DNA from 4 places in the Paenibacillus sp. J31P13 genome. Region 2 is predicted to be linked to each of the others. Evidence: riboswitches for the same ligand, from Rfam matches in the RefSeq annotation. Region 2 holds a riboswitch; each other region holds the start of a gene.
The links. Region 2 has a riboswitch for thiamine pyrophosphate ahead of AC0YOD_RS06375 (ABC transporter ATP-binding protein). Riboswitches for the same ligand answer to the same signal wherever they lie in the genome.
Positions count from the first base shown of each region.

Region 1: linked by a shared signal. The riboswitch ahead of AC0YOD_RS02735 (ABC transporter substrate-binding protein) and the one ahead of AC0YOD_RS06375 (ABC transporter ATP-binding protein) in region 2 are both predicted to bind thiamine pyrophosphate.
Region 3: linked by a shared signal. The riboswitch ahead of AC0YOD_RS26260 (ThiF family adenylyltransferase) and the one ahead of AC0YOD_RS06375 (ABC transporter ATP-binding protein) in region 2 are both predicted to bind thiamine pyrophosphate.
Region 4: linked by a shared signal. The riboswitch ahead of thiC (phosphomethylpyrimidine synthase ThiC) and the one ahead of AC0YOD_RS06375 (ABC transporter ATP-binding protein) in region 2 are both predicted to bind thiamine pyrophosphate.

Region 1 is NZ_JBWDNR010000001.1:644,225-651,767, reverse strand. Features, by position in the region: gene AC0YOD_RS02755 (TatD family hydrolase) at 188-997, opposite strand; gene AC0YOD_RS02750 (ABC transporter ATP-binding protein) at 1,001-1,798, opposite strand; gene AC0YOD_RS02745 (ABC transporter permease) at 1,942-2,721, opposite strand; gene AC0YOD_RS02740 (thiamine-binding protein) at 2,711-3,013, opposite strand; gene AC0YOD_RS02735 (ABC transporter substrate-binding protein) at 3,074-4,072, opposite strand; TPP riboswitch at 4,295-4,407, opposite strand; gene AC0YOD_RS02730 (glycosyltransferase) at 4,525-6,024, opposite strand; gene cysK (cysteine synthase A) at 7,064-7,543, opposite strand, start outside.
Region 2 is NZ_JBWDNR010000002.1:71,526-79,068, reverse strand. Features, by position in the region: gene AC0YOD_RS06385 (DUF2087 domain-containing protein) at 820-1,425, opposite strand; gene AC0YOD_RS06380 (SLOG family protein) at 1,811-2,365, opposite strand; TPP riboswitch at 2,454-2,556, shown strand; gene AC0YOD_RS06375 (ABC transporter ATP-binding protein) at 2,645-3,421, shown strand; gene AC0YOD_RS06370 (ABC transporter permease) at 3,402-4,178, shown strand; gene AC0YOD_RS06365 (ABC transporter substrate-binding protein) at 4,175-5,230, shown strand; gene thiD (bifunctional hydroxymethylpyrimidine kinase/phosphomethylpyrimidine kinase) at 5,268-6,095, shown strand; gene AC0YOD_RS06355 (acyltransferase family protein) at 6,403-7,543, opposite strand, start outside.
Region 3 is NZ_JBWDNR010000014.1:8,925-16,467, reverse strand. Features, by position in the region: gene AC0YOD_RS26285 (bifunctional metallophosphatase/5'-nucleotidase) at 1-416, shown strand, start outside; gene AC0YOD_RS26280 (HD-GYP domain-containing protein) at 563-1,681, shown strand; gene yfkAB (radical SAM/CxCxxxxC motif protein YfkAB) at 1,814-2,953, shown strand; gene ytvI (sporulation integral membrane protein YtvI) at 3,052-4,083, shown strand; gene AC0YOD_RS26265 (glycosyltransferase family 4 protein) at 4,168-5,328, shown strand; TPP riboswitch at 5,400-5,503, shown strand; gene AC0YOD_RS26260 (ThiF family adenylyltransferase) at 5,910-7,010, shown strand; gene thiE (thiamine phosphate synthase) at 7,051-7,543, shown strand, end outside.
Region 4 is NZ_JBWDNR010000001.1:306,482-314,024, forward strand. Features, by position in the region: gene metE (5-methyltetrahydropteroyltriglutamate--homocysteine S-methyltransferase) at 1-158, shown strand, start outside; gene AC0YOD_RS01195 (histidine phosphatase family protein) at 422-979, shown strand; gene AC0YOD_RS01200 (hypothetical protein) at 1,047-1,607, shown strand; gene AC0YOD_RS01205 (Cof-type HAD-IIB family hydrolase) at 1,671-2,453, shown strand; gene AC0YOD_RS01210 (class I SAM-dependent methyltransferase) at 2,531-3,265, shown strand; gene AC0YOD_RS01215 (LysR family transcriptional regulator) at 3,315-4,202, opposite strand; gene AC0YOD_RS01220 (DJ-1/PfpI family protein) at 4,306-4,896, shown strand; TPP riboswitch at 4,962-5,071, shown strand; gene thiC (phosphomethylpyrimidine synthase ThiC) at 5,169-6,938, shown strand.

The DNA.
Region 1 (7,543 bases), on a different contig from region 2:
ACTCCTTTCTCCCGCCTTTTGTGAATGATGCCTCCCAATGATATGGAATAACCATGCGGTCCTTATCTTCTTATGCAGAGACAACCTCAGTCGCAATGGACAAAGCGGCAGGAAAGAATACCATTTCAATAAAATAGGAGCCGTTTCATAGGATCGATCATAGATCGCATGAAACGGCTCCTTTCTTCTATTCTATTCTGTAAAATCTTTGCGTATTGGTTAGCAAGGTTTCCATGACGCGATCAAGGGGCAGCTCTTTTATTCGCGCGATATGCTGCGCTGCAACAGCAGCCATTGCTGGCCGAGTCGTTTCTCCCGCAAAGGGACCTTCGAATGGCCAAGGACCGTCAGTCTCTACCATAAGCAAGTCCAAAGGGTATTGTCTTACGAGACTTTGAATCTCTTCCTCATAAACGACATCAGGCGTGATGGAAACCATATAGCCGCTTGCGGCCATACGCTTGATCGTCTCCTCACTGCCTTTGAACCAGTGGAAATGCGCCTTGCGCACATCATGCTTGGCAAGGATGTCACATGCTTTATCTGCATCCTCATAAACGGCATGCAGCACAATCGGACGATCAGTCTCCGCAGCCAAAGCGGCGAACCTCTCGAGCAGTTTCAGATAAGGCGCCTCATCAAAAGATATGCCCTTTGATTCTAACTCTGTTCTCGTATAAAAAGGCAAACCAACCTCCCCGATTGCGAATGACTCGCCATCAGCATGGCGCGAGAGAATCCACGTGAACAGCTCATCTATCTTTGACTCTGACGGAATACTCTGCTCGGGATGAAAGCCGTAAGCTGGATGCACCCGCTTCCCATAGCGAAGCGCGAGTTCTCGGTTCACAATAGCAGATTGCAAATGCATCGAGACAGCTACCAAGGCTGATACGCCCTCGCTAAAGGCTCTATTCAGCAGCTCATCCCGCTCCTCCGCAGCATATAAATCAACATGAATATGCCCATCTATGTACCCGTTCATTTTACTTGTCATGTGTTAGACTCGCTCCTTCACACCGACCCTCAGCAGCTCGTAAATTCGCTGCTTCCGTTCATTAAACGCCGGATCCGTCCATAACGCTTCGCTGCGCGGCCGCTGAAATGTAACTTTGAATTCATTTAATACGACAGCTGGCGCCGCTGAGAGCACAATGATTCGATCAGACAAAAACAGCGCCTCTTCAATACTATGTGTAACGAGGAGCACCGATCTGCGGTTTTCCTCCCAAATCGACATAAGCCATTGCTGCATATGCAGCCTAGTTAGAGCATCCAGTGCACCGAATGGTTCATCCAGCAGCATCAGTCGCTGCGGTGCCAGCAGCGCACGAAGAAAGGACACTCGCTGCAGCATACCGCCTGATAATACATGCGGGTAGGCAGCTGCATATTCATCCAGCCCTATTCGCTCCAGCCATTCCTTCGTTTTCAGCTTGGCTTCTGCTCGATCAACACCCGAAATCGTGAGCGAAAGCTCAATATTCCCTGCTACGGTGAGCCACGGAAGCAGCGCGGATTGCTGTGGCATATACGAAATATGCCCCCGTTCTCCTGTTGTCTGCTCCCCGTTAATCCAGATTTCGCCTTCCGAAGGCTTCTGCAAGCCGCCAATGATCTGAAACAACGTTGTCTTCCCGCTGCCGGAAGGACCAATTATGGACACAAACTCTCCATCCCCAACCGTAAGCGAGATGCCGCCAAGCACCTCTTTGCTAGAGGAACCTTTACCAAATTGCTTCCGAATTCCCTCCACCCGCAGCGTCTCACTGCGAATATCAGCTATATTCTTGTTCAAGTCTTCATCTCCTAAAGGTTTGCTGAGCAAACCTACTTCGTAAGCATGTGCTTGGTTTGCTGAGCAAACCTACTTCGTAAGCGTGTGCTTGGTTTGCGATGCAAACCTACTTCGTAAGCGTATGCTTGGTTTGCGCTGCAAACCTACTTCGTGTTACGATCACTTGCTGGTTGCCAGCGAATAATGAGCCGTTCTGCCAAGCTGACGATTCCGAACAACGATAAGCTGAAAATGACAATAATAACGACAGCTGCAAATACTCTGTCCGGCATGAATCCTTTGAATGACAGGATCATAAAGGAGCCAAGTCCTTTGTTGGAGCCGATCCATTCTGCTACAATTGCGCTTAGCACGCTATAAGAGGCAGCGATTTTCAAGCCTGAGAATAAATGAACGATGGCATGAGGAAGCTCCAATCGCCAGAACATCTGCCATTTGCTTATACCGATCATTTGTAAATAATTGCGCAGCTGCGCGTCTGGATTCGATAAGCCGCTAAGCATGGCAATAGAAACAGGGAAAAAACATACCATCATGACAAGAATTACCTTCGGCAGTTGTCCGTATCCGAAAAACATGGTCAAAATAGGCGCAATCGCAATAATGGGTACGCTTTGTGTTAATACGATCAATGGGTAAATGGCTCTGCGGACACCCGGAATAAAATGCAGCAAAGCGGCGAGCACAAAGCCCACCGCCGATCCTCCAACAAAACCGAGCAGCGTAAGCTGCACGGTCGCTCCTGTCTGTGTCATAAGCCTTGGCCAAATGGAAATGGCCTCTTGCACGATAGAGAGCGGTGATGGCAGCATCCATTCATCAATACCGCCCCATGTTACTGCCGCTTGCCAGCATGCGAGCACAAGCACCAGCGTAATGGCTGGCGGCCATACTTTAGACCACATGCTAATTCTATTGTCCATCAGGATATTTCTCCAGCAGTCTGCCCATCGAAGCACCTTTTGCCGGATTATAGTATATTTTCACTTGCGAAATAACGGATGGACAGCCCATCTCTGCCATCGCTTCGCTCATCGATTGTACAACGCTCAGCAGATGGCTAAGCTCGCCCTCCATTGTCGTTTCAAGCGGAGCTACGCGATAAGGAACGCCAGCTGCTTTAATAATATCGATAGCACGATCAACGTAAGGAAGAACACTTTCTCCGCCCGGTGTTGTTGGTAGTATTTGAATGCTAACTAAGGCGTTTGCCATTTGAATTCCTTCTTTCCCCTATTTTTTCACAATAATATCTTCTTTTACAACAAACATCTATTACTCCGGTAAAAACTCATTCGTAAATGCCTTTTCTGCTTCAAGCTCCTTCTCAAGCAGCTTGTGCTCAAACATCCAGTTCGCGTAATTTTCCCATACGCTGAGCTTTTGCTCGCCCCAACGCGGCGCATCGTCTGTATATTTTGGACTTAGCCACTTTTGGCTTGCACGCACAAGCTCAGCATTCAGATCAGGCTCAGCCTTGATCAAAATTTCTGCGGCATCCTCTGGATTTTCAATGCTGTATTCGTAGCCTTTAGCCGCAGCAGCTGTGAATGCTTTTACAATTTCCGGTTTCTCTGCAATCAATTTCTCGCTTGTCGCAAGCACGGGTGTATAGTAATCCAGTTTGTCGCTATAATCGGTCAAATAAACCATATTGATTTTTTCGCCGCGCAGCTCGGCTTCAACACCTGTCCACGCATAATAGATCCAAGCAAAATCAATATCTCGCTTAACTGCCGTAAAAAAATCACTTTCTCCCATGCTAATCAAATTCACTTTGCTGACATCCGCATTTTTTTCCTGCATAAGCGATTGAATAACCGCCTCCTCAACCGGAGCTCCCCAGCCGCCATACGTTTTGCCTTCGAACTTCTCCGGTGAATCGATGCCCTTTGCAACCGGTGAAGCGAAACCAGATGTATTGTGCTGAATAACCGCTGCGATAGAAACAAGTGGAACGCCTGCTATGCGAGCCATCGTAATGGATTCCTGGTAGCTTACGCCAAACTCCACTTTGCCCGAAGCAACCATTTGATCCGCGCCGCTTTGTCCAGGTTGAATAATTTCAACATCCAAGCCTTGCTCCTTGAAAAAACCTTTATCTCTAGCGACATAAAGTCCGGTATGATTCGTATTAGGCGTCCAGTCGAGCACGACTGATACCTTCTCGAGTGGCTTGTCAGCCCCACCTTGTTCCTGCTCATTTGTTTTCGGCGCATTATTGTTTGCCCCGCAGCCAGCAAGCGTTAATGCAAGCACTAGCATTGCCGTCATACTTCTCCACGACATTCGTACAGTGTTCCTCTGATTCATGATGTCCTTGTTCCCCTCTCCAAAGCTTCTATTTGTATAAGGTGACGAATCCTCATTAGTATCCGGTTAATGGACTACAATAAAACAAAAAAAGCGTCCTCCCAATCCGGAGGACGCCATAAATTCGGCTGTGCAGCTGTTTCAATCAGCACGTGGGATCACGTTGTGTGATCTTGCATGCTAATAAAACAGAGCTTCTGTCCCTACGCTGGCATTATCCAGATCAGGTTTAACGGGTCGGAATTGTAAAGAAAATCCCCTCTCAGCCGGCCTAACCAGCTCCCCGGAACATATTCGGTTTCGTCAACCACTTAATTGTATAGCAAAAACCGATCAAAAGGCTAGTGTTTTTTTGAAAATCATTATCACTAACTATCTATTGGCTTACCAAATTTCCAATTCAAGCGGCATTTTCATACTTCTGTGATTAAAGCTTCAGCAGTATTTTCTACTAGTAAGCTTTGAACCTCCCTATGCCCCTCTATATGTTCCTCCCCATGCTCTGAAGATATTAATAATTCTGTTTCCTCCTTAGCGGAAGAAGCAACTTTGCCAAAAGCTAAACAATAGGAAGCACTAAGCTCCTCTTTCGAAATCACACCGCCGGTTAATTGCTCCAGCTTCTCTATATACCCTAATTGGTCATTTTCTGTGTTCAACTCTGCTAATGTTAGCTTCATATAAACGAAACCCGCCTCTGTATACAATTGTTCAAGCTGCTTAAGGGTATACTGCATTTTCGCCAGCTGCAGCGCCTTTGTATGGGAAGGGTCTAAGTATTCTCGTATATTTTCATAGTAAAAACGATTCGCAAAGCAGCCGATCAACCAGCCGCTCGGCTTCAGCAGACTTATAAGTTTTTTCATCTCCTGCGGTGTCCCGTAATCATGTGTATGGTGTATCATAATGCCGTCTAGCCCCTCATCCGGCAAGCGCCAGCTTTCCTGCTCAGTGGAACGGAACACAACGCTCATGCCTGATGACTCTGCCACCCTCGCTGCAAGCTGATTCTGCTCAACACCAAACCACCTTGCACCAGGAAATTGCTTTTTCATCTTCAATAGCATGGCTCCGCAGCCGCAGCCAATCTCCATAATGGAGCAGTTCTCGTGCTTATACTCATATGATTCCCGTTGAATAACTATGTGGAAGTCGTTTCTTATAGGGGATGCAAGACAGGGATGAAAACCCCACTTCTCTAAAAAGCCGTCTTCCTTGTTTTTCTGGCGCCGCTCCGGCTCAGATTTAAAGGATTCGCTCCCATAATGATGAATGAACGTATCCCCGCAGAGCATATGCCTATAGCCAGCCAACCTCAGCCTCAGCCCGTAATCCTCACCTTCAAACCCAGCAATCGCCGCATTCTCATCGAGAGCCCCTGCTTTCTGATACGCTTCACGTTTCATGAGCAAGCAGCAGCGACTGAGCGTTATACGCTCATCCCATTTGCTCTTATCCAGATTCGCATGCAGTGCTGATGCAAACAGCTCGAGTTCCTCTATCGTTTGATAGGCGGCTGATATTATTGTGGAATAGACTTCTGAATTCGTAGTAGGCGAGACTGCGCCAATTCCGCTTTCACTTAGCAAGCACCGCTTCAGTCCGTATAGCCAACCTGGTGTAACAATCATATTGTAATCGAGGAGCATAATAAGCTCTCCAGCTGCGATCTCTATTCCCTGATTGCAGGCTTTGGAGTACCCCATATCGTATCCATTGGATATAATCTTTATATCTTTTTGATCCTTTGCCCATTCCACCGTCTCATCAGCCGAACCGTTATCTACAATAATCAGCTCATAATCGCCTTTTTCGGTATGTCTCTTAACGCTTTCCACACACCGCTTCGTATAGTCAAGTTTATTGCGGGTAACAAGAATAATGCTTGTCATACTCCTATTAGCATCACTCACGCGTATCCTCCTCAAGCAAGCTGTATCCATAAAATATGTTGGCTCAGCCATATCGGTGATTAGCGGAGAAATGAGGGCAAGCAGACTATGCAAAAAAAGGACAACCCGCGTCAGGGCTGCCCTTTCCTTTGTGATATTTATTACGTTGGTGTAACTTTATTACATTGGTGTAACTTTATTACATTGGTGTAACTCCCTCAGCTTACTTGAACGATAACGGCGCATTAGTTTCAATATTTTCAACTAATCGATTACTGCCGTACAAAATCCAATCTTTAGTGTCATGTTATGAAACTAATCCCTTTTCATACTCCTATTAGCATCACTCACGCGTATTCTCGTCAAGCAAGCTGTATCCATCAAATATGTTGGATCGGCCATATTGTTGATTAGCGGAGAAATGAAGGCAAGCAGACTATGCAAAAAAAAGGACAACCCGCGTCTGGGCTGCCCTTTCCTATGTGATATTTATTACGTTGGTGTAACTTTATTACATTGATGTAACTCCCTCAGCTTGCTTGAACGATAACGGCGTATTAGTTTCAATATTTTCAACTATTCGATTACTGCCGTACAACATCCAATCTTTAGTGTCATGTCATGAAACTAATCGCTCTGACTCAAGCTCATCCTATCGGCAACAACTCGTTTAATTTCATACGATGACACTAATTGACACAAATCACACCGAAAACGCTATCTAACTTTATAATTTGAAACTAATTCCCCTGCCGCTGTAAATAAACCCTACAACTTGATCCAATTCACTTCATAAATGCCATCTAGCTTGAAAATATGAAACTAATTCACCCGCCGCTGTAAATAAACCCTACAACTTGATCCAATTCACTTCATAAATGCCATCTAGCTTGAAAATATGAAACTAATTCACCCGCCGCCGTACATAAACTCTACAACTAGACCCAATTCACTTCATAAATGCCATCTAGCTTTAAAATATGAAACTAATTCACCCGTCTACCTACAACGCTATTCTTTACTCTTTACTCACTACTCTCTACTCCCTAAACCCCACCTACTAAGCTTCAGGATACAACGCAGTCGATAAGTAGCGCTCACCCGTATCCGGCAATAGGATAATGATTTTCTTATCCTTGTTTTCCGGTCTTCGAGCAATTTGTAGCGCCGCATGTACCGCAGCACCCGATGAGATACCGACCAGCAAGCCTTCATTCCTAGCCAGCTGCCTTGCTATTTCGAAGGCATCCTCGTTTTTCACTTGTACAATCTCATCGACTACCGATCTATCGAAATTACCGGGCACGAAGCCCGCGCCAATTCCTTGAATCTTATGAACGCCCTTGCTGCCCCCAGAGAGCACAGGCGAATCGGTAGGCTCGACTGCAACAATTTTAACCGAAGGGTTTCTTTCTTTAAGCAATTGTCCTACGCCTGAGACCGTTCCGCCTGTACCAACACCGGCAATAAAAAAGTCGATTTCCCCGTCCGTGTCCCGCCAAATTTCTTCCGCCGTTGTTTTCCGATGAACCTCTGGATT
Region 2 (7,543 bases):
CCTATCCGCAGCTAGCTAGTATTTTTTTTTGAAACTAACCTAGTTCGATGCAGTGAAAAACATTGATTAGTTTCAGTAATTTAAATTAAATCGAAGTTCAAGAGGATTTCTCTAATCTAAATCCCTTTTAGTTTCAAAAGCTGAAACTATCGCGTATAAGACAAAGTAGAAAAACCCAGTAACATCAAATACTGAAACTATCTTGAAGATCGGAATACATCAGAATACATATTTCATACAACCTATTCAAATCAGCCTCATTTAAACCAAACCAAATCACTTTAAAACTAAATAAAACTCTCCCGATTCACTTAACTCACCAGACCATCCAAACTTTACAGACTCACCCAACTATCCATACTATCCAAACTTTTAGGTGCTCCCAAATCTCCAAACCATATGGACTTATCAGTCTCACTCAACTATCCATACCAGTTAAACTATACAGACTCGCCCAACTATCCTTACTATCCAAACTTTTAGGTGCTCCCAAATCTCCAAACCACGTGGACTTTCAGTCTTACTCAACTACTCATACCATTCAAACTTTACAGACTCACCTTACTATCCAGACTATCCAAATTTTACAGACTCAACCTACTATCCAAACTATCCAGTCTTTCAGGTACTCCCAAATCTCCAAACCACATGGACTTTTTAGTCTCACTCAGCTATCCATACTATTTAAACTTTACAGACTCGCCCAACAATCTAGACTACCCAAACTTTCATGTACTCCCAAATCTCTAAACCACATGGAATTTTCACTCTCACCTAACTCTCCAGATCATCCAAACCTCCCAGACTCTCCAGAGCCTCTTAAGTCAGAGTCTCCCACTTTGCCCACATTTCTTGCGGATTCAGCTCATATATATCGTTTTCCCTAAACATAATCTGGTGCATAATAAACTCTCTGCGTAAGGTAGCGAAATCATCATGGAAGCCTTTGATAAACGTATTGATTTCCTTTTCCGTATATTTCTGTCCCTTCGACAAGTGTGAGGCGATATGCTGAAGCGCAATTAGTTTTTTCTTATGCTGGGCAGGGATATGCTTGAGCTTCCCATCTCCTGTAAAAAAGTTTCTGATGACAGAAGCCTGCAAACGCTCGTGATTCTCATCCATGTTTTCTATTTCTCCTTCTGCGGCGGCATTCCGATAAATAAGCTGTTCGGCAGCGCTCGCGTTGTTTTTAATAAAATAGTGATTCAACGAAAAATAAATAGTGTTCTTTTCCCTGCGCTCATTGATTAAGCTTGCTTCCCTAAGTTTGGTCGCATGATGGGTAATTGTGGCTGGCGTAACAGCCAGCTTCTCAGCCAAAGCTTGACCATTCAGCTCACCGCCTGCCAACATGATCAGCATTTTGATTCTTGTCGCATCCGCCAATGCTTTGTGGTAAGCCACAACCTTTTCTAATTGCATCGAAACAACTCCTACTGGATCTTTGATTTACCGATGATCATTTTAAATGGATGAGTATTATTTTGATTTTACGACCATCAACAATTTTAACACTCATCTAATTAGATGCTTGATTAATTAGATATTAATCGAAGAAGTGTCAACTGTCAAACCTATTTATTTTGAACAAAAAAAAGCTCAAACAGTATTCCTGCTTGAGCTTTCCGAGAACTCCTTATCCTGTCTAACCCACACTTCCGAACAGCCCTTCTTGACCATAATCTATTTACTGATTCTCAGCATCCACGATGCTTTTTCCCCTTAATCCCTATACTGATTCTCATCATCCACAATGCCATCCTTTAATCCATATACTGATTCTCATCATCCGCAATGCCATTTCCCATTAATCCGTATACTGATTCTCATCATCCGCGATGCTTTGAATGTCTTCTGAGCTTATGCTTATGTACGTGTAACCCTCTGCCTGCTGCTTCTTCAACGCTTTTTCTTTAAAAAACTTCGGACTGCCCTCACCCGCATCTTCATCGTATACAAGCAGAATACCATCAGTCTTGCGAAATAAAAGTTCGTCCCGCGCCGTAAACTGCCATATGCCGTCATAAGGCTGATTGCTGACTGAGGCGTAATAATCGACACCCTTTAGCACCTCCGCATAAAATTCCTTCTTATCGTCCTTCCATTTTTCATCAGGATTCGCATACGCCGAAATAATAGAGAGCCTTAGCTGCGGATAGATTTCTTTTAAGGCAATCACAACCTCGCACGCCCATAAATCAACGCCATATTGCCCTGGGGTTATGACCCACTCCAGTCCATCCTCAATAAGTGGAACCAGCTTTCCAGCCAAAGCCTTCTTAATATAAATGATGCCCTCATGCTTCTGGTTAAAAATATTAAGCTCATGCGCACGGTAGCCGGTAACGAGTAAATTTTTCATTTATTCAACGCCTTTTCGGATAATTATGGTTTACATCTCTCCAGTGTATGCTATAGTATAAAAAATACAAAATTGAATATTGATCTATTTATTTCACTAGGGGAGCCAAACGGCTGAGACGAAGCGATTGCTTCGGACCCTTGGAACCTGATCTGGATTATACCAGCGGAGGGAAGTGGAGCAGAGGCTTTCAATCTTATACATACGCGCTGCGTTGTTTAATTTGGGACCCGCTCGTTTCCTTTTGGAAATGGGTGGGTCTTTATTTGTTTAGGGGTGTTGTCTATTTCTTCTATGGTTTCGCTTCACCAAGTAAGCTTTTCCTTCCCTTCAGCTTCTAAGTCGCCTCTCTTCAGCGACATTTCTTTGGAAGTACAGAAGGGAGAATTCGTCTCTATTATCGGAGCAAGCGGCTCGGGAAAAAGCACCCTGTTCAAGATGATAGCAGGTCTACTTGAGCCAATCAGCGGACAAATCCAGCTTTACGGAAAACCTACCGCGAAGCGGTTAGGGAAAGTAGCTTACATGCCGCAAAAGGATTTGCTGCTCCCTTGGAGGACTATTCTCGGCAATTGCTCCCTCCCACTGGAGCTAGCCAAGCAAAAGGGCAGCTCTCTTGCCGGCATTGCGCAAATACGTGAACAGCTAGAGCGCTTTGGTCTAGGCGATTATGCGGATGCTTACCCCGATGAACTGTCCGGCGGCATGAAGCAGCGTGCCGCTTTCCTGCGCACAATCGTAACGGGTCAAGAGCTCCTCCTCCTTGATGAACCATTCGGGGCGCTTGATGCTATGACCAAACGTGACATGCAGAGATGGCTGCTATCGCTTTGGGGTGAACTCAATAAAACCGTCCTCTTCATTACACATGATCTTGAAGAGGCTATTCTACTGAGTGATCGTATATATGTTCTTCCGAGTGACAGCAAACAGGCTTTACAGGAAATCAAGGTCAACCTGCCGAGGCCGAGACATTACGAAATGAATTTTGAGGCTGAATTGATCATGCTTCGGCAAGATTTGGAGAGAAGACTGCATGCGCAAACTGCCCTTTAGAAAATGGCTTGACGACTATGGTCTCTTCCTTCTTCTGTTTCTGTTCATCCTGATTTCTTGGGAAGGAATCGTGCGCCTAGGCTGGGTACCTGCCTTTATCATTCCCGCTCCCTCTGCTGCTGCTAATGCATTAATCCAGGATAGCCATCTATTACTGGGCAAACATTTAGTTGCTACATTGCGAGAAGTTGCGCTTGGCTTCCTGCTGTCTGTTAGCGTAGGCGTTGCTCTTGCTGTTGCCATGCATTCCTTCCGCACGCTCGAAAAAGCACTTTATCCCTTCATTGTCATCAGTCAAACCGTTCCGCTTATCGCCTTGTCGCCCATCTTCATCATGTGGTTTGGTTATACCATATGGAGCAAGGTCGCCGTTGTATTCCTGACTGCTTTCTTCCCAATTGTCGTCAGCACCTATGACGGGCTTCGCAAAACGGATAAGGAGTACAGCGAGCTGCTGCAGACGATGGGAGCGACGAACTGGGACATTTTTCGCAAAATAAAAATCCCGATGTGTCTGCCTTCTTTCTTCTCCGGCCTTAAGCTGTCCATCGTTTATTGCGTCGTTGGTGCGGCGATTGGCGAATGGCTGGGTGGTAATGAGGGGCTCGGGTATTACACTCGGCGCATGTCGAGTAATTTAAACACCGACTCCATGTTCGCAGCAGTCCTTGTATTGTCACTGCTAGGCATTCTTTTATTTGCAGCTATTATGCTTTTGGAGAACATTACATTGAAGAAAAGAGGAACAAAGAAATGATAGAAATAATTGTACATAAACATTTAAAATCCAAACGGGTGCTGTCCCTTATACTCGTCTGCATTATAGCGATCGTGATGAGCGGCTGCGGCGGCACGAACAATAGCGCCAATCAAGAACCGACAGCTTCTCCCGCTCCTGATACCGAGCAGCCGCTCCAAAAAGTTAGCATCATGCTGGATTGGTATCCCAACGCCGTTCATTCCTTCTTGTACGCGGCTCAGAAGAATGAATATTTTAAAAAGCAAGGCTTGGAAGTAGATATTCAGATGCCAGCTGATACGAATGATGCTTTGAAGCTTGTGGCTGCCGGCAAAGTCGATCTAGCACTAAGCTACCAGCCACAGGTATTAATGGCACGTGGAGAAGACATACCGGTTAAATCCATTGCAGCAATCGTTCGCCATCCGCTTAACCATTTGATGGTACCAGAAGGCGGCAGCGTTAAATCTCCTAAAGATCTGGTCGGCAAAAAAGTAGGCTTCTCATCCATCCCTCTATACGAAGCGATGATGCGTACAATGACAGCGCATGACGGCGGCGACTCCCAAAAGGTCGAGATGATTGATGTAGGCTTCTCCTTCATTCCTGCCATTTCAACCAATAAAGTAGATGCCATTATCGGCGGCTTTATCAATCATGAGCAATTGCTGCTTGCCAAGGAAGGACATCCGATGACGGCAATCAATCCTACCGACTTTGGTGTACCCGATTATTATGAGCTGGTACTCGTTGCTAGTGATCAAGGCTTGAAGGATAAACAGGACTTGTTCAAAAAGTTCATGGCTGCTGTTATCGAGGGTCAGCATTTCGTAGAGCAAAATTCAGAACAAGCGCTTGCGATATTGTTCCAGCATGAGGATCAAACCTCGCCGCTTGATCAAGAAATCGAAACGAAAAGCTTAGATATTCTCATCCCGCTGATGGATGCTGGGGATCAAGATTTCGGCTTTCAGGATGCTCTATCCTGGGACAAAGTGAGGGTATGGTTAGTCGATAATGAGCTGCTGCCCCCTAAAATTAAAGCTGAGGATGCATTTTTCAATCTGTAATTTTCACTCATTATGATGCGATAGAGGAGAGAATTCGATGAAGGTATACAAAGTTTTAACGATAGCCGGATCGGACAGCGGTGGCGGTGCAGGTATTCAAGCAGATTTGAAAACCTTTCAGGAATTAGGGGCATACGGTATGACCGTTATTACAGCCGTTACTGCACAAAACACGCTCGGCGTACAGGGTGTGTATCCGATGGACAGCTCTGCTATTAGCAAGCAGCTTGATTCCATTGGAGAGGATCTGACGCCGGATGCTGTAAAAACAGGAATGCTGTTTAGCAGCGAGATCATTCGTATTACAGCCGACAAATTCAAGCAATATAACTGGCGCAACCTTGTCATCGATCCGGTCATGGTCGCCAAAGGCGGCTCCTCTCTGCTCCAGCAGGAAGCCATTCAGTCGCTGGTTGAGCATTTAGTTCCGCTTGCGCTCGTCACAACGCCCAACATTCCTGAGGCAGAGCTGCTAACGAGAATGGCTATCCGCAGCATGAGCGATCGAGAAGAAGCAGCTAGACGCTTGATCGGGATGGGCTCACGTTACGTCGTTATAAAAGGCGGCCATGATACTGAAAGTGATCGAATTATTGATCTTGTATACGATGGAGACAGCTTCGTCTATATGGAGAGTAATCGAATTGATACTCGTCATACACATGGAACGGGCTGTACCTATTCCGCTGCGGTTGCTGCTGAACTGGCAATGGGCAAAACCGTTGCCGAAGCTGTTCAAACTGCCAAAAGCTTTATCCAAGCTGCCATAGAGGACCAGCTTGGATTAGGCTGCGGTCACGGACCCACAAACCACTTTGCTTATGGTCGAAGACTGCGGGGGCTATGCCCTATCACGAGCCAGTGAAGTGGGTTCATTCGAGAGCTGGGAGCTTCTCCAATATTTCTTTGATACGCTCTTATGTATGAGGGACTGCTGTACTTATTGACTACTTGGTTGCAACAGCTCATCCACCCGATTCATCTCAGGATGAGCAGGAGCAGTCGCTTCATCCTGATCCTCAGAAGTCTCCTCTAGGAATCGGTCCAAACATCATATTCAATGCTTGCTTCTTCAGCTAGCACTTTGTTCATCTTCGTTTGTTCTAGGGATAAAAAAAAGCCGCAGCTATGCTGCGGCTTCAAAGGAATATCTATTTTTGTCCTCTACTGCTTTATCCTCCCACTTGCTGTTCTTTATTCGCTTTTCGATTCGGAATGCGGTCAAAGATACGCGCACTATGCTTGGATAAAAATTTAATAGTTGGCTGATCAACATATCGATTCATGAGATGAGCCAACCCAAATATAACGATTAGTGAAACGAGTACGGTTATTATTAAATTGAGTCCATATGATAAATAAGGGGAAAACTTCAAGAACATAAAGCTGGAAAGCGTACAAATAACAGTGAAATGAACCAGATAGAGCGAGAATGAGATTTTACCTAAAAACGCGAACGGCTTGCTCGCAAAAAGTGCCTGCATCAAGCTGGAATTGAGTACAGCCGTCATAATGAAGAAAGCTCCTATTACGTGGTAGAAAATAAAAAATGAAAACGTTGGCTGGTTCCATACGAGTGGTTCATAAATCGTACCAACCCAGTTCACATACGGAAATGAGCCTACATACAATCCGACAACCATCAGTATCACATTAATCCACGGTCGCTTAATGAATTCTAATCGGTTCTTTTCACTGCTGTTGTGCAAATCGCTCAGCAGCAAGCCTAGAATGAAAGCCAAATAATACGAATCCAAATAATAATACATGAGTATGGGGTAAATGATAAACCGAATTTTGAATTTTCCCAGCAGCAGCAGGAATGCGAAAATTAAAAATGAACCAAAAAGCTCATATGTCATCGTCCACAACACCGGATTGAACTTAGAACCATACGTAAAAAAATTATGGTACAAGCCTTCTTTCAGCAGAGTCCACACGCTAGGCATAAAGGCGTAAGGGTCTTGCATGGACGATTTTGTTACTGCGCTAACTTCCCCAAACCAGCCCACGCCTACTAAAATGACTAGATAAGCTAGCAAAACTGAAGCAAATGCAGGAACGGCTAGTCGAAAATACCTTCTAGCCGCGCTCGAATATATGATTGCATTATCCTTGCTTCGAAAAAAACGATAGCTGAGAACATAGCCGCTTAAAACAAAAAATAGACAAACGGAAAAATTACCGTTAAATAGTAGATTGAATGGCGTTTGTGAAGCCGGTAATTCAAAAGAAAAATGAGAGATTTCTCCATTCCCTTCAAACACCGACGGCAAAAAAACTTGGAAAAAGTGAGCGAGTACAACGATAAAT
Region 3 (7,543 bases), on a different contig from region 2:
CTCCGATCAATCCTTGCCGAATGAAGATCGCCGGCAAGCACATTTGGGAAGCGCTGGAGCAAGCACTGCTCCCAGCGTTCATTAATAAGCCGCTCAAGGGCTACGGCTTTCGCGGCGTTGTGCTGGGCACACTGGCTGTAGATGGCATGACCATCGTATATGACTCATCAAGAGATGACGGAAACAAGCTTGTATCCGTAAGCATAAATGAAAAGCCGCTGGATGATGAACGAATTTATTCGCTGGGTACGATCGATATGTTCAGCTTTAGAGCAGGTTATGAATCACTCGCAGATGCGGAAGAAAACCATTTTTACTTGCCGGAATTTATACGAGATGTCATAGCGGAACAACTGCAGAATTCGACAATGCTTCAGGAATGTCAGCAATTTCATTGGTTTAATGAACCAAAATAAGGAAAAATTAATCTTAAGTCGACAAAATATGTCGAATAAATAGAATAAAATGGTTGCAGATTCCGCTATTTTCCCTTACATTAACATTACGATCGGCTTTTTCCGATGTAATAGTTAGCATATCATTTACGGGAAGGATCGAGAAAATGCGGTTGCTGCCAATTGCGAATTGTAAGCCAGGAATGAAGCTGGCGAAAAAAATATTTTCCCAAGAGGGCGTAGTCCTCTTAGCTGAAAACATAGAGCTTACCAATAGTCTTATTTCCCGTTTAGAAAAATGCGGAATACAATATGTGAACATAGCTGATCCGAAGACAGATGATATTATCATGCCTTCTTTAATCAGTGAGGATACGATGCAGATCGCACTCCGAGAGGTACGTACAAGCTTTCGTGAGATGATGGATCGTCCAAAGTTGAAGAAGGGTGCGACATACCCTTATATAGCTCGACCGCTCAAGGATATGATGAATATGATTATCGATGATTTATCGGCGCATGAGGATGCAATGATCATGCTGATGGATATGAACTCCATCGATCATTATTTGTTTCAACATTCCTTAAATGTGTGTGTATATACAACTCTCCTTGGCATGGCGAATGGATATTCGCGAGATGAGCTCACAACGATTGGTATGGGTGCGCTTCTTCATGATATTGGAAAGACCCGAATTTCAATCGATATGCTGAGAAAACCGGGCTCCCTTACGAAAGAAGAATTCGAAGAGATGCAGCAGCATGCTATGATCGGATTTCAGATGTTAAAGGATGAGCCTAATCTTCCTCTCATTGTTGCGCATTGCGCTCTGCAGCATCATGAACGAATTGATGGGAGCGGTTATCCGCGTGGTATAAAAGGAAATGATATACATGAATATGCAAAATGGATCGGCTTAGTAGATTCTTACGATGCCATGACAACAAATCGTGTATACAGTACGCCAATGCTGCCTCATGATGCTGTGGAACGTTTATATGCAGGCTCTGGTACGTTGTACGAGCAGCGAATGCTGCAGCTATTCCGTGATAAGGTAGCCATCTATCCAATCGGTATTTCGGTCAAGCTGCAAACGGGAGACACGGGCGTCGTTGCAGATTTGAATCACTCTTATCCGCATAGACCGATTATCCGAGTCTTGTATAATGAAGCAGGTGAAGAGCTTCATTCCCCTTACGAGTTGGATTTATCGAAGCATTTGAATATGATGATTGTAAAAGTGAATGACGATACTGCGGAAGAAGTGCATGCTGCAAGTGTTTGATCCACTATGCGTAAAGGAGCCAAATAGGCTTCTTTTTTCTTTTTTTGTTGATTTATTTGCTTCCTACCGAAGCGAGGATTACAATAAAAAGAGAATGTTTCATTCCAGAAAATGAAGTCAGGTGCTGAATAAATGAATACAATAGACTCACAACATGCCTACAAGACACTTACTGCGCTATCCCCAACGAATGATCCGTGGGATCCGATTTCTTCGTTGAAGCAGCATGGCAGACATCGTTTAACCAGTGTCGAAATGACCGTTTCAAATTTATGCAATATGCGGTGCGAGCATTGTGCCGTTGGCGATACACTCGTTATAAACGAACCCGCAAAGATGCCTCTAAAACAGATGCTGGACAGACTTGAGGAAGTCGAGCATCTTGAGACGATCAGCATTACAGGCGGGGAGCCTTCCTTCTCCGATCGAACGGTAAAGGACTATATGGTGCCTTTACTCCAATATGCCCGCAGTCGTGGCATTCGTTCACAAATCAATTCCAATATAACTCTTCCATATAGCAGATACGAGCAATTGGCTCCCTATCTAGATGTTATGCATATTTCATTCAATTACACGTCACCGGAGGATTTCCATGAGATTGGTTTCGCTAAGGCGGGACATAGTGTTTCATTGCAGGCGGCGACGAAGCTTTATGACAGAATGATAGAAAATGCACGGCTTTTAAGTGAAACCGGGGTTCTCGTTTCTGCGGAGTCCATGATCAACTACCGAACACACAATAAAATGGACGAAATTCATAGACTTATCGTTGAGATGGGCTGTCAGCGCCATGAAGTGCATCCAATGTACCCGAGTTCCTTCGCTAAGGATCTGCCAGTGATCTCAAGGGAACAAATGGTAGAGGCAATTGATCGTCTGCTTTTAACGAGAGACAAATCAGTTTGGATGCTCTTTGGTACTCTGCCCTTCTATCATTGCAGCGAGCAGGAAAATGAACGGAAGCTGCTGACGAGATTGGCAAACGAACCGAATGTAACAATGCGAAATGATCCAGACGGACGAAATCGTCTCAATGTTAATTTATTTACCGGCGACGTCTTCGTAACGGATTTCTCTGATGTGTCTTCTTTTGGCAATATTGCTTCCTCCAAGCTGGATGATATCTTTGAGACCTGGCTTGACCATACGCTAGCACAAAGTGTCAATTGCCACTGTCCAGCAGCGTCATGCTGTGGTCCGAACCTTCTTGTGAAGGATATGTATTACAAATCTGTTGATTTCCATCAACGCAGCGCGATATTAGATTAGAGTATGAGTAGATGGAAGGCTGTATTTGAAAAGACCAAATTGTAAGGTTTATGAACACCACTTCTTGCATATAGCATAATAGAAGGGGGGAAAGCTTTCTGTCCATTAAGACGCTTGTATTTATTGCTCTTGGATTATTGCTGATATACCTACTATTTACTGTAGGAGCTCCCTTCTTGCTTGCTTTGGTCATAGCTATATTTTTGGAGCCGCTTAACGGTTTGTTAATGAACAGGTTTCGAATGAATAGACTGCTGGCTGCCACCATCTCTAGTACACTTTTTTCGATCATATTAATTGGCTTGATTGCTTTGCTTGGTGTCAAGGTCATTGCGGAGCTTATCGCTTTTTTCAAAAGAGTGCCCAACTATTTTGAGAATGCGAATAGCATGATTGATGATCTTATTAATCAAGCACAATCCCTCTATCAAAATTTCCCTCCCGATACCGCAGAAACAATAGAAACCTGGCTGATGGAGCTGACGAGGGCCATTACTAATTTAGTAGGGAATTTATCCAACTCGGTGCTTGCATTCGCGTCCAGCATCCCTGGCATGTTTATTTTTTTTATCGTTTTTTTAGTTGCAGTATATATGATGAGTTACAGCCTGAATACGATGAAGACGACGGTATTATCCCTGTTTGACGAGAAATCGCAGCCGCAGGTTAGCGAAGTGCTGGTCAACTTGAGAAAATCAATATTCGGTTTCTTGCGATCACAATTCATATTAAGTGCCCTTACATATATTCTTTCATTAGTCGGTTTGCTTATTTTGGATGTAAAATACCCACTTGCCATCGCTTTACTCATTATTATCGTCGATATTATGCCGATCCTTGGAACGGGGTCTGTGCTTGTGCCTTGGGGCACCTATCTCATGCTTACCGGGGATGTCTTCACCGGTTTAGGACTAATCGTGCTATTTCTTATCATTACAGTATTTCGGCGTATCGTGGAACCAAAAATTCTTGGAGATGCCGTAGGCATCGGTTCATTGTCAGCGCTCATAAGCTTGTATGTTGGCTTCAAGCTTGTCGGAGTGGTTGGTGTTTTTATCGGACCGTTAGTTGTGATTATCTATATGGCTGCTCGCAAGGCAGGATTATTCCAATTGAAAATCAAGCTTTAAGAACGAACGTATTGCCGTGTCAAACCATTTGGACGGAGCGTATGATACTGCAAATAGCAGATCATATAGGAGGCTTTCGTATAAATGGCATCTATTAAAGTTGCGATTGTTACCCCGGGTTCCTTTCCTATTCCATCACCAGGAAGCAGCTCTGTTGAGAGGGTTGTAGAGAAATTCGCTCCACTGTTAAAGCCATATGCGGAACCTCGAATTTTCGGAAGATTAAGCAATCGGCTGCCTCGTAGAGGTAAGTTTAAAGGTATTGTTTGTGAAAGGTTCTCTGCGGCCAACAAGCAGAAGTATATTCATGCGGTCTCACATGCAGTCCGACGTTTTGTACCAAATGTCATAGATGTCGAGAATCGTCCGCAATTTGTTCCCATTATCAAAGGAATAAACCCAGGCAAACCTGTCTGGCTTTATTTGCATTCCTCTACGTTTATTAGCCCGGCGCATATTTCTCCTGCTAAACTGCGTGCTTGTTTGAGCGCGGCTGATAAAATCATCGTAAACAGCCAATTTTTGAAGCAACTCGTCATATCCAAAGTGCCTAAGATCGCTGCAAAGCTGCATGTCATTTATCCTGGTGTCGATACGGTGCGCTTTCCTTCACAATACTCACCTAAGGGTGCAGCTGAAAGGAATAGACTCCGAAAGAAAAGAGGAATGACCGGCAAAAAAGTTGTGCTGTTCATGGGAAGACTTATTCCGCTCAAAGGCGTGCACCATTTGCTTAACATCGTTCCAGAGCTAGCAAGAAAACATCCCGATCTTTTAGTCGTCATTGTAGGGAGTCCATTCTATGGGTCGCATCGCAAAACTGCATATGCGCGCAAGTTGGAGCGGTTAGGAAAAAAGAGCGCGGGTCATGTTCGTTTTGTTCCTTACGTACCCCATTCTGAGGTGCCCAGCTGGATGCTCGTTGCCGATATCGCCGTCGTCCCGTCAGGTCAACGAGAAGCATTTGGTCTTGTCAATGTAGAGGCAATGTCATGTGGAGTCCCTGTTGTTGCTACTCGTGCAGGAGGCATGAAAGAAATTATACGAAATGGCGTAACGGGTTATCTGGTTAGTCCGACTGCTGTTGAAGCGGGGTTGAAGGAGAAATTACAGCTGCTATTGAGTGATAAGAAGCTGCGGCAGAAGCAAGGCCGCCGCAGCCGTGAGCGAGTGAATCAGACATTTACATGGCGTCATACGGCAAATCGTTGGAAAAAACTGATGAAGGAAAGCGGAATAAAGTAAACATGATTTGTAGTGGTTATGGGAAATACAGGGTTGACAGCAATCTTTCTTTGACTGTATAGTCAAACAAGGATATCCACTAGGGGCGCCGTTACGGCTGAGATAAAGCGAATGCTTTGGTCCCTTTGAACCTGATCTGGGTTATGCCAGCGTAGGAAAGTGGGATTGTGCGTTCATGCAAAGCGCGAGTGCGACTCTGTCTGAGAGCTGAAGTATCAGCTTGAATAGGACGAATGACAGAGCAGCCCTTCCTCCGGTATTTCTACTTTCGGAAGGGAACTCGTAACTGACGACACATTTCAACCGCTCCTTCGCCGGAGCGGTTTTTTTTTGTTGGATAGGACACATTTCATCTTGTCAGAGATGATTGGTGAAACCGATCTTCGCCCGGCGATAACCGTTCATGCAGTCTGTTACAGGTATGCATGACAGCGGTGCTTCAAACTTTCTTAGTGCTTGTATAGACCTCTAGGAGGAATTCTTATTATTCCGTTTGGGAGGTTTTTTTGTTTTGGGAATCAGAAATAATCGGCTTTCACAAAGGTGTAGCTTTTGCTTGAGAGCAGCAAGGAGTATGATTCATGCATGATGAGGGAGATTCGATATGGTCGGATCGTTATTCGAGACAAGTTAGATTCTCTAAGATAGGCCAGAGGGGACAACTAAAGCTTGCTGACTCTTGCGTGCTTATTGTCGGCGTTGGTGCGCTTGGCACAGCTCTTGCGGAGCATATGGTTCGAGCTGGTGTAGGAGAGGTTAGGCTGGTAGATCGTGATTACGTGGAGCCTAGTAATTTGCAAAGGCAAACATTGTTCGATGAAGCCGATGCGTTAGCCATCCTTCCAAAGGCTGTAGCAGCAGCTAATAAGCTTCAAAAAATAAATAGGGAAGTTCATATTACTCCATATGTAGTGGATGTGAATAAAGGAAATGCGGAAGATCTTTCCGCTGGCGTACATGTTGTCCTTGATGGGACTGATAACGCAGCGACAAGATTTGTCATGAGTGACAGTTGCTTTGAGCATAGAATTCCATTTATTTATGGCGGTGTTGCAGGTGCTCAAGGTATGAATGCAACACTCATACCTGGTCAAACGGCTTGTTTGCGTTGCTTGATCGGTGTGAAGGAGTCAGAGGGCGAAGTTGATACATGCGATACGGTTGGTGTACTTGCTCCAGCAGTTTCCTTTATAGCTTCCTTGCAAGCGGCAGAAGCGATCAAGCTGCTTACCGGAAATGAAGCAGCAATGCGTCAAACTTGGCTAAGTGTTGATCTATGGTCATTCAAGCTGAGGGAATCAAAGCTGCCGCCGGGTAGGGAGGATTGTCCCGTCTGCGGCAAGCTGAACGATGAAGGGGCCAATGACGGATGGGTAGAGACAGGAACAGAGACCGGCCCTTATTTTGATTCACAAGACGAAGAAATAAGTTCAGCGGTGCTTTGCGGCAGGGATACCGTACAGGTGAGTCTTGGCGGAAAACTTAGCCTAGTGAGTGTTGAAGCGTATCTAAAAGAGATGAATATTTCATTAACCGTAAATCGTTATCTCGTGCGTGCCATGCTTCCCAATGATTTGCGGCTTGTTATTTTTGGGGATGGACGAGTGCTCGTACAAGGTACGACTGATTCAGATGAGGCGGTTGCGATTTGTAGACATTACTTACTTGGTTTGTTGGAGTAATAAGACTGAAATCGATTTTAGAAAGAGGGGATGAGAACGAATGAGCAAAAAAAATTGGCTGGACTTTCAATTGTACGTCATAACCGCTGAGGCCAATCATCCGGGGAGACCCATGATTGAAGTAATGGAGCAGGCGCTGGTCGGAGGGGCGCAAATTTTACAGCTTCGAAATAAAACAGGTACAAGAGCAGAGGTGCTGGAACAAGCTAAAGCATTGCGGGTTTTAACTAGAAAATACAACGTACCCTTCATCATTAACGATTATCCGGATATCGTTCTGGAGTCGGGTGCAGATGGCGTTCATTTAGGGCAAGATGATATGTCCATTGCAGAGGCAAGGCGGATGTTAGGACCTGATCGAATTATTGGCATCTCAACACATCATGTGAAGCAAGCTTTGGATGCAGAACAAAACGGTGCTGATTATATCGGTGTAGGACCTGTTTTTCCAACGGATACGAAGCCGGGGCGAGCTGCTGTTACCACAAGCTATGTTACAGAGGCAGCAAGGGCAGTATCCATACCGTTTGTGG
Region 4 (7,543 bases), on a different contig from region 2:
TGATCGAACGCGCCTTGCGAGTACTGGATCCAAAGCTTTTCTGGATCAATCCGGACTGCGGATTGAAAACGCGCGGATTCGAAGAAACGGTCGCTTCCTTGCGCAACATGGTTGAAGCTACGCAAATCGCTCGTACGAAGCATTCCATAAACGTATAACAAGAGGATTAAAACATATAAGTTTTATTGAAACGTAAATGGGATATTTACGATTGCAGAGCAGGTGCCGTGGCGCCTGCTCTTTTTCTCATGAGGAGTTAGATATTTCTAATTAATCTATACTTGTGATTCGGAAAATGATTTAATAAGTTGGATAATATCTCCCTTGCAAGGGGAGCTTTCATTGAGTAAAACTCACAAATAAATATAGGATTCAAATAAACGAGGAGATGGATCATTTGAACGGAAATGAGGAAAGAGAAATGATAACGACTATTTATTTGGTTCGGCATGCACACTCGGTTTATACGGCAGATGAGAGGGGGAGACCTCTATCTTCGCGTGGTCTAGAAGATGCAAGGGGAGTAACTCAAATTCTTTCACAGGAGAAAATAGATATTGTCATATCAAGCCCTTATAGGCGTGCAATAGAGACGGTAGAAGGAATTTCTAAGAATAAGAGGACTGAAATCATAATAAAAGAAGGATTCAAAGAAAGAGAGCTATCCTCTAATCCTATTGATGATTTTGAAAGTGCCATAACAAAGGTATGGCAAGATGAATCTTTTGCATGGGAAGGTGGAGAGTCAAATGTTGTGGCACAAAAACGAGGAGTAGAAGCCTTGTTTGAGCTTTTGCAAAATAATAAGGGTAAAAATATAGCGGTTGGAACGCATGGCAACATGATGGTCTTAATCATGAAGTATTATGATAAATCCTATGACATTAGTTTTTGGAAGGGACTAGATATGCCCGATATTTATAAACTCCGTTTCGATGGATTAGTCTTGATGGATGTGGCAAGAGTCTGGGAAAGATAAGGGTTTGCAACAATAATGATCTAGTTTCGTCTATCCTTTTATATGGAAAAATTAAGGGGGAATAGATGTGAAACGATTATGCTCTATGTTATTTGTTCTATTATTGATGACTAGTGGCTGTAGTACGGAAACGGAGCGGGGGGCAAACTCCAATGTTGAGAATCGGACTAAGGAAGTAAATAAGGTTCAAAATAGTATGCCAAATGAAATGCCCAGCGACTTCGATTTCTTGGTTCGTTACGGTTACGGAGAAGTTAATAAGAATGAATTTAATACCTATGATGATACAATTACAAAAGATTTGGTTGTGAAGGGAACTGCGAATGCAAGCTTTACTTTTACAACGGATGAGATGCAAAGTATTTATGAGAAAATGAAAAAGATTAATATAATGGGAAAGAAAAAGCTCAAACCATCTAAAAAAGGGTGCTTACAGACTCCTTATAGTGTTGATAATTGGGAAGTAACAGTAGCTGGGAAAAAAGAAGCGTTTGTATGGTCTGAGGAAAATTGCGAGCTAACGGATGATGCCAAGCAGCTAAAGGAATTACGAGAATTTATACGAAACATCGTTGAGGAAAAAGCGGTATATAAGGAACTGCCAGCAGCAGAAGGCGGTTATGATTGAAGCTTAGAAGAAAGCAGGTCTATTCGCATTAATGATAGAATGGAACCATAGCGGGGGAATTTAATGAGTATAAAAATTGTTTTCTTCGATGTTGACGGAACCGTTGTAGATAATGAAACAGAGAAAGTACCGGTATCAGCTATTCAAAGCATCAAGAAATTACAAGAAAAAGGTATTCATGTCGTATTAGCTACGGGTCGATCATACTTTTTTGCAAAGTCGGTAGGGGAATTGCTTGGTGTTCATAACTTTATTAACTTTAGCGGTGCTTACATAAGATTGGATGGAAAAGAAATTTACAAAGACCCTATTTCCAAGGAAGACTCTGATCGTTTGGTCGAAATAAGCCATGTAAAGGGCGATCATTTATCTTGTTTCGGCATAGAAGAATCATACTCAAACGGACAAGCGAAAGAGATTGCTCTACCCATTTTGAAACATATAGATTGCCATGAGATTCCGAATCTGTTCCCTGAGCATGTTGTGGAATATATGGGTATGTGTTTATTTTTAGACAAGGGTGTTATTGAAGATTATAATAAATGGTCAAGCGATCTTCAGTTTTATCATTGGGGAAGTAATATACCAAACGCGTATAATATTGAGAGAAAAGGCAACACCAAAGCGAGAGCATTAAAAAAGGTATTAAAACATTTTAACATTAGTTCGGAAGGAGCAATGGCCTTCGGGGATGGTGGAAATGATATAGAGATGCTTCGAGCGGCTAAGATTGGGATTGCCATGGGAAATGCAAGCGATAGTTTGAAAGAAAAGGCAGATTTCGTGACGAAAAGCGTTAATGAGGATGGCTTAGCATATGCCCTTAAGAAATTTCAAGTCATCTAAAAAGAATGTTAGAGACTCAATACAAAACATTATTTTTTGACCAGACAATAATATTCAATAGTGGAGGCTTTCATTTTATGAAACAAAATAAATATGATGATTTAGGTTTTTTTGAAAATTACAGCCAGATGCCTCGTTCGGTTGATGGACTAAATGCTGCTGGGGAATGGACGGAGCTCCGTGCAATGCTTCCTGAGCTGCGCGATAAAAAGGTGCTTGATCTTGGTTGTGGCTTTGGCTGGCATTGCCGATATGCGCGTGAACTGGGAGCTAAGTCAGTGGTGGGCGTAGATCTTTCAGAGAATATGTTGGAGCGGGCTAGAGCGATGACCAATGATTCAGACATTTCGTATCAACGACTTGCTATCGAAGACATCGATTTTCCAGCAGGGGAATTTGATGTGGTGCTAAGCTCGCTTGCACTCCACTACGTGGAGGATTTCGATAGTATTTGCAACAAAATTTATGAATGCTTAGCCCCTGGCGGGACTTTCGTTCTCTCATTTGAACATCCGGTTTTCACTGCGCTTGCTGCACAAGACTGGCACTACGGACCGAATGGTGAGAGATTGCATTGGCCAGTTGATGATTACAGCAGTGAAGGGTCGCGGCATGCAAGATTTTTGGACAATGATGTCGTTAAATACCATAGAACGGTTGCTACTCATATGAACGGACTGATTCAAGCAGGCTTTAGAATTACGAAGGTTTCGGAGCCTCAACCGACGCAAGAAATGCTGGAATCGATTGACGGCATGCGCGATGAGCTTCGTCGTCCTATTTTCCTCATGATAGCAGCAATTAAAGACTAGGTAAAGAAGTCCCTTTTGGGGCTTCTTTTTTTTATTAAAGATCATCGGACTATTTAGAATCATGGCTCAAAACCATCTCAATGAACTTCCTATGAGCTTTGGACAACCATTTATTTTTATGATAAGAGATTTGGGCATAAAACATAAGATTTTCACAAGAAGATGCTATCATTTTCAGTTTATTGTCTCGCAGCAATGCTTCCACACTTATGTTTGGCATCAAGCTAATCCCTAATCCGCTTGCAACACACTGTTTCATAGCCTCCATACTTGTGAATTCCAAATAATTAGATGTCCCAATTCCCTTCTCAACTAAATATCCTTCAAAGAATCGTCTTAACGAACAATTTTTCTCACTAAAAATGATACACTCACCATTTGCCTCTTCTATGGTTTTAATCGAATGGTTACTTTCCCCTACAAAGACCAAAGGCTCTTCGGAGTAGACTTCAGTTATTAGTTGTGGATCGCTAACCTGTGGTTCTAATGTTATCGCAATGTCTAGCTCACCTGAATGCAGTCGTTCACGCAGAGGCATACAATTATCATTTATTAGGGATATCGTAACCTCTGGATATTGCATTTTATACGTGGATAACACCTCTCCAAGTTTGTATACGGTCATCGTTTCGGATGCACCTATGCGGAGATCACCTTTTATTGTGGAGTCATCAGAAGAAATATGTGTAATTTTTGAATAGACGGACAGTAACTCTACTACATAATGATAAAGTTCCTGCCCTACCATGGTGAGTTGAATTTGCTTGCCTAATCGGTCAAACAAAGGAACACCAATCTCATCTTCAAGCTGCTGTATATGAGAAGTGATAGATGCCTGTGAGTACTGGAGACTTTGAGCTGCCTTTGTGAAGCTATTCAACTCCACGACTGCTTTGAATGATTGAAATTGACGGATTTCGATTTCTATCTCCTCCATGTATCGGGATTGTTATCAGAAATTCTAAATATATAAATTAGTTATTTCAATTTTACTGATGAGTTATTCTATCATATGATTCAATACAAAGGAGATGATTCATGTGAAAAAAGTATGTTTACTTCTACCGAATGGTTTTGAAGCCGTTGAAGCAAGCGTGTTTACAGATGTGATCGGATGGAATAAAGCAGAGGGAGATGGATCAACGGAACTTGTTACAGTTGGAACACGAAAGGAACTGAAATGCACCTGGAATTTTACGGTAATACCTGAGAAGGTTTTATCAGAGGTGACAGCTGAACAATTTGATGCTTTAGCCGTACCAGGCGGATTTGAAGAAGCCGGTTTTTACGAAGATGCCTATCGCGCCGATGTGCTCCAATTTATCCGTGAATTTGATAGACAAGGGAAAATCATCGCATCCATTTGTGTAGGGGCGCTGCCGCTTGGTAAAAGTGGGATTCTAAAGGGGCGAAACGCGACGACCTATAATCTAAATAATCGTAAGCGACAATTTCAATTAGAAGAGATGGGAGCAAACGTCATTCCAGATCAACCCGTCGTCATAGATAACCATATCATTACTTCATTTAACCCATCAACGGCTTTTACAGTAGCCTTTACACTTCTAGAAATACTCACTACGACAGAAAATGCAAACCAGGTAAAAAAACTAATGGGATTTCTCCCATGATTGCTTTTAAATGATGAAGTATACTTGGATATTTCTTACTTTTGAGTTATACTCTTGAGTAGCAATTATATAGTCACGGGAGCTTGGTGGGACCAGGCTGAGAGGATAGTTATAACTATCGACCGTCAAACCTGATCTGGATAATGCCAGCGGAGGAAATGGAGTTTTATTTCTATTTGTCTACTCTAAGACCGCCTCTTATTCAGGGGCGGCCTTTTTTATGGAGTAGAACATACTCCGCTTGATCAAATCACCCTATAGGAGGAATTGAGATGACAAGCGAAATGAAGAAGGATCCAATTAATCTATCAGCTTTTCCAGCAAGTCAAAAAGTATATGTAGAGGGTTCACGACCAGACATTTTGGTGCCCATGCGGGAAATTACACTCAGTCCAACCTCGGGCATTCACGGAGATGAGGAGAATGCACCGATTCAAGTCTATGACACAAGTGGTGCCTATACGGATACCGATGCCCATACGGATATCCGTCAAGGCTTGCAGCCCAATCGCTTAAGGTGGATCGAGGAACGCGGAGATGCAGAAGCTTATGAAGGAAGAGCCATAAAGCCTGAAGATAACGGAAACGCGCAGGGTAAAGCCGCGGCTGAAGTATTTCCAGCGCTTCAACGAAAACCGCTGCGAGCAAAAGGAGAAAAGAATGTCACTCAAATGCATTATGCACGTAAGGGAATCATTACTTCGGAAATGGAGTACGTTGCCATTCGTGAGAACGTAACACCGGAATTTGTAAGGGATGAGGTCGCGCGCGGTCGTGCCATTATTCCAGCGAATATCAATCACCCAGAGAGTGAGCCGATGATCATCGGACGGAATTTTTTGGTGAAGATCAACGCCAATATTGGAAATTCCGCGGTATCCTCTTCCATAGAGGAAGAGGTGGAGAAGATGAGATGGGCGACACGCTGGGGTGCAGACAACATCATGGATTTATCCACGGGAAAAAACATTCACACAACGCGTGAGTGGATCATTCGTAATTCTCCTGTTCCGATTGGAACGGTACCCATATATCAAGCACTAGAAAAAGTGAATGGTAAAGCAGAAGATTTAACATGGGAGATTTATCGCGATACCCTTATCGAGCAAGCCGAACAAGGGGTTGATTATTTCACCATTCATGCTGGCGTTTTGCTTCGCTATATTCCGCTTACTGCAAAGCGAATGACAGGCATCGTATCAAGAGGCGGCTCCATCATGGCGGCTTGGTGTCTTGCACATCATAAAGAGAACTTTTTATATACACATTTTGAAGAAATATGCGAAATCATGAAGAAGTATGATGTCTCTTTCTCACTAGGTGATGGGCTGCGTCCAGGTTCCATTGCTGATGCTAATGATGAAGCACAATTTGCTGAATTAGAGACATTGGGAGAATTAACCGCAATCGCTTGGCGTCATGATGTTCAGACCATGGTCGAAGGACCGGGACATGTGCCAATGCATTTGATTAAAGAGAATATGGATAAGCAGCTTGAAATGTGCAATGAAGCTCCTTTCTATACATTAGGTCCACTTACGACAGATATTGCTCCCGGTTATGATCATATTACTTCTGCCATTGGCGCGGCGATGATTGGTTGGTTCGGCACGGCTATGCTATGTTATGTCACTCCTAAAGAGCATCTTGGTTTACCGAATAAGGAAGATGTACGTGTAGGAGTTATCACTTACAAAATAGCAGCTCATGCAGCAGATTTAGCAAAAGGACATAAGGGTGCGCAAGATCGCGACAATGCTCTCTCTAAAGCCCGCTTTGAATTTCGCTGGCGTGATCAATTTCATTTATCATTGGACCCGGAGAGGGCACTCGAATATCATGATGAGACATTGCCAGCCGAAGGAGCTAAGACGGCACATTTCTGTTCCATGTGCGGACCGAAGTTTTGCAGCATGAGGATTTCACATGATATCCGTCAATCTACGAGAGTTCTGGAGCAAGAGGAACAGGATACATTTGAAGCAGGTATGTTAGAGAAGGCGCAGGAGTTTGTTAAGGGTGGCAGCGTTATTTATAAATAGATGAGGTTATTGAGCAAATATAGGAAGAAGGCTGCCGATTATTAAATCGGCGGCCTTCTTTATTGAAAGGTCATAGTCAATTTTTGGAGAATATATAGTGTATGATTTCAATTTATCTCATGATTTCCCCGAATGTTCTATGTAACCTATTAATGATCACCATTTGAGTCTCCTAGTGACATGCAAGAGATTACGCTTAGCGGCCCTAATATGTGTGTATGGGAGATGCGAGTTCTTCATTATGAGAGGGGGGCTTGGGTCGATCACATATTAGCAAATTCACAAGGTCCGGATTTAGAAATGTATATGAAAGCTCATTTAAATGAAGATGTCTAATTTCGTTTCAAGCTAACCGTGAAAGGTGGTTGAGACCAAAATGAGTAGAATATTCATGTGGCATTCACTTACAGCTTGGATTGTTGTAAGAGCAATTTCGATCCCTATGGCTATAATAATTGGTATAGAACCATTATTTGATGATGTGTACGCTATGAATGATTTGATATTTCCAATATTCACTATATTAAGTGTTACAAGCCAATTACGGATCATGGCTTTAAGAAGTAAAGCTATTCATATCAATAAAACAGAGTGATTTTATAGGG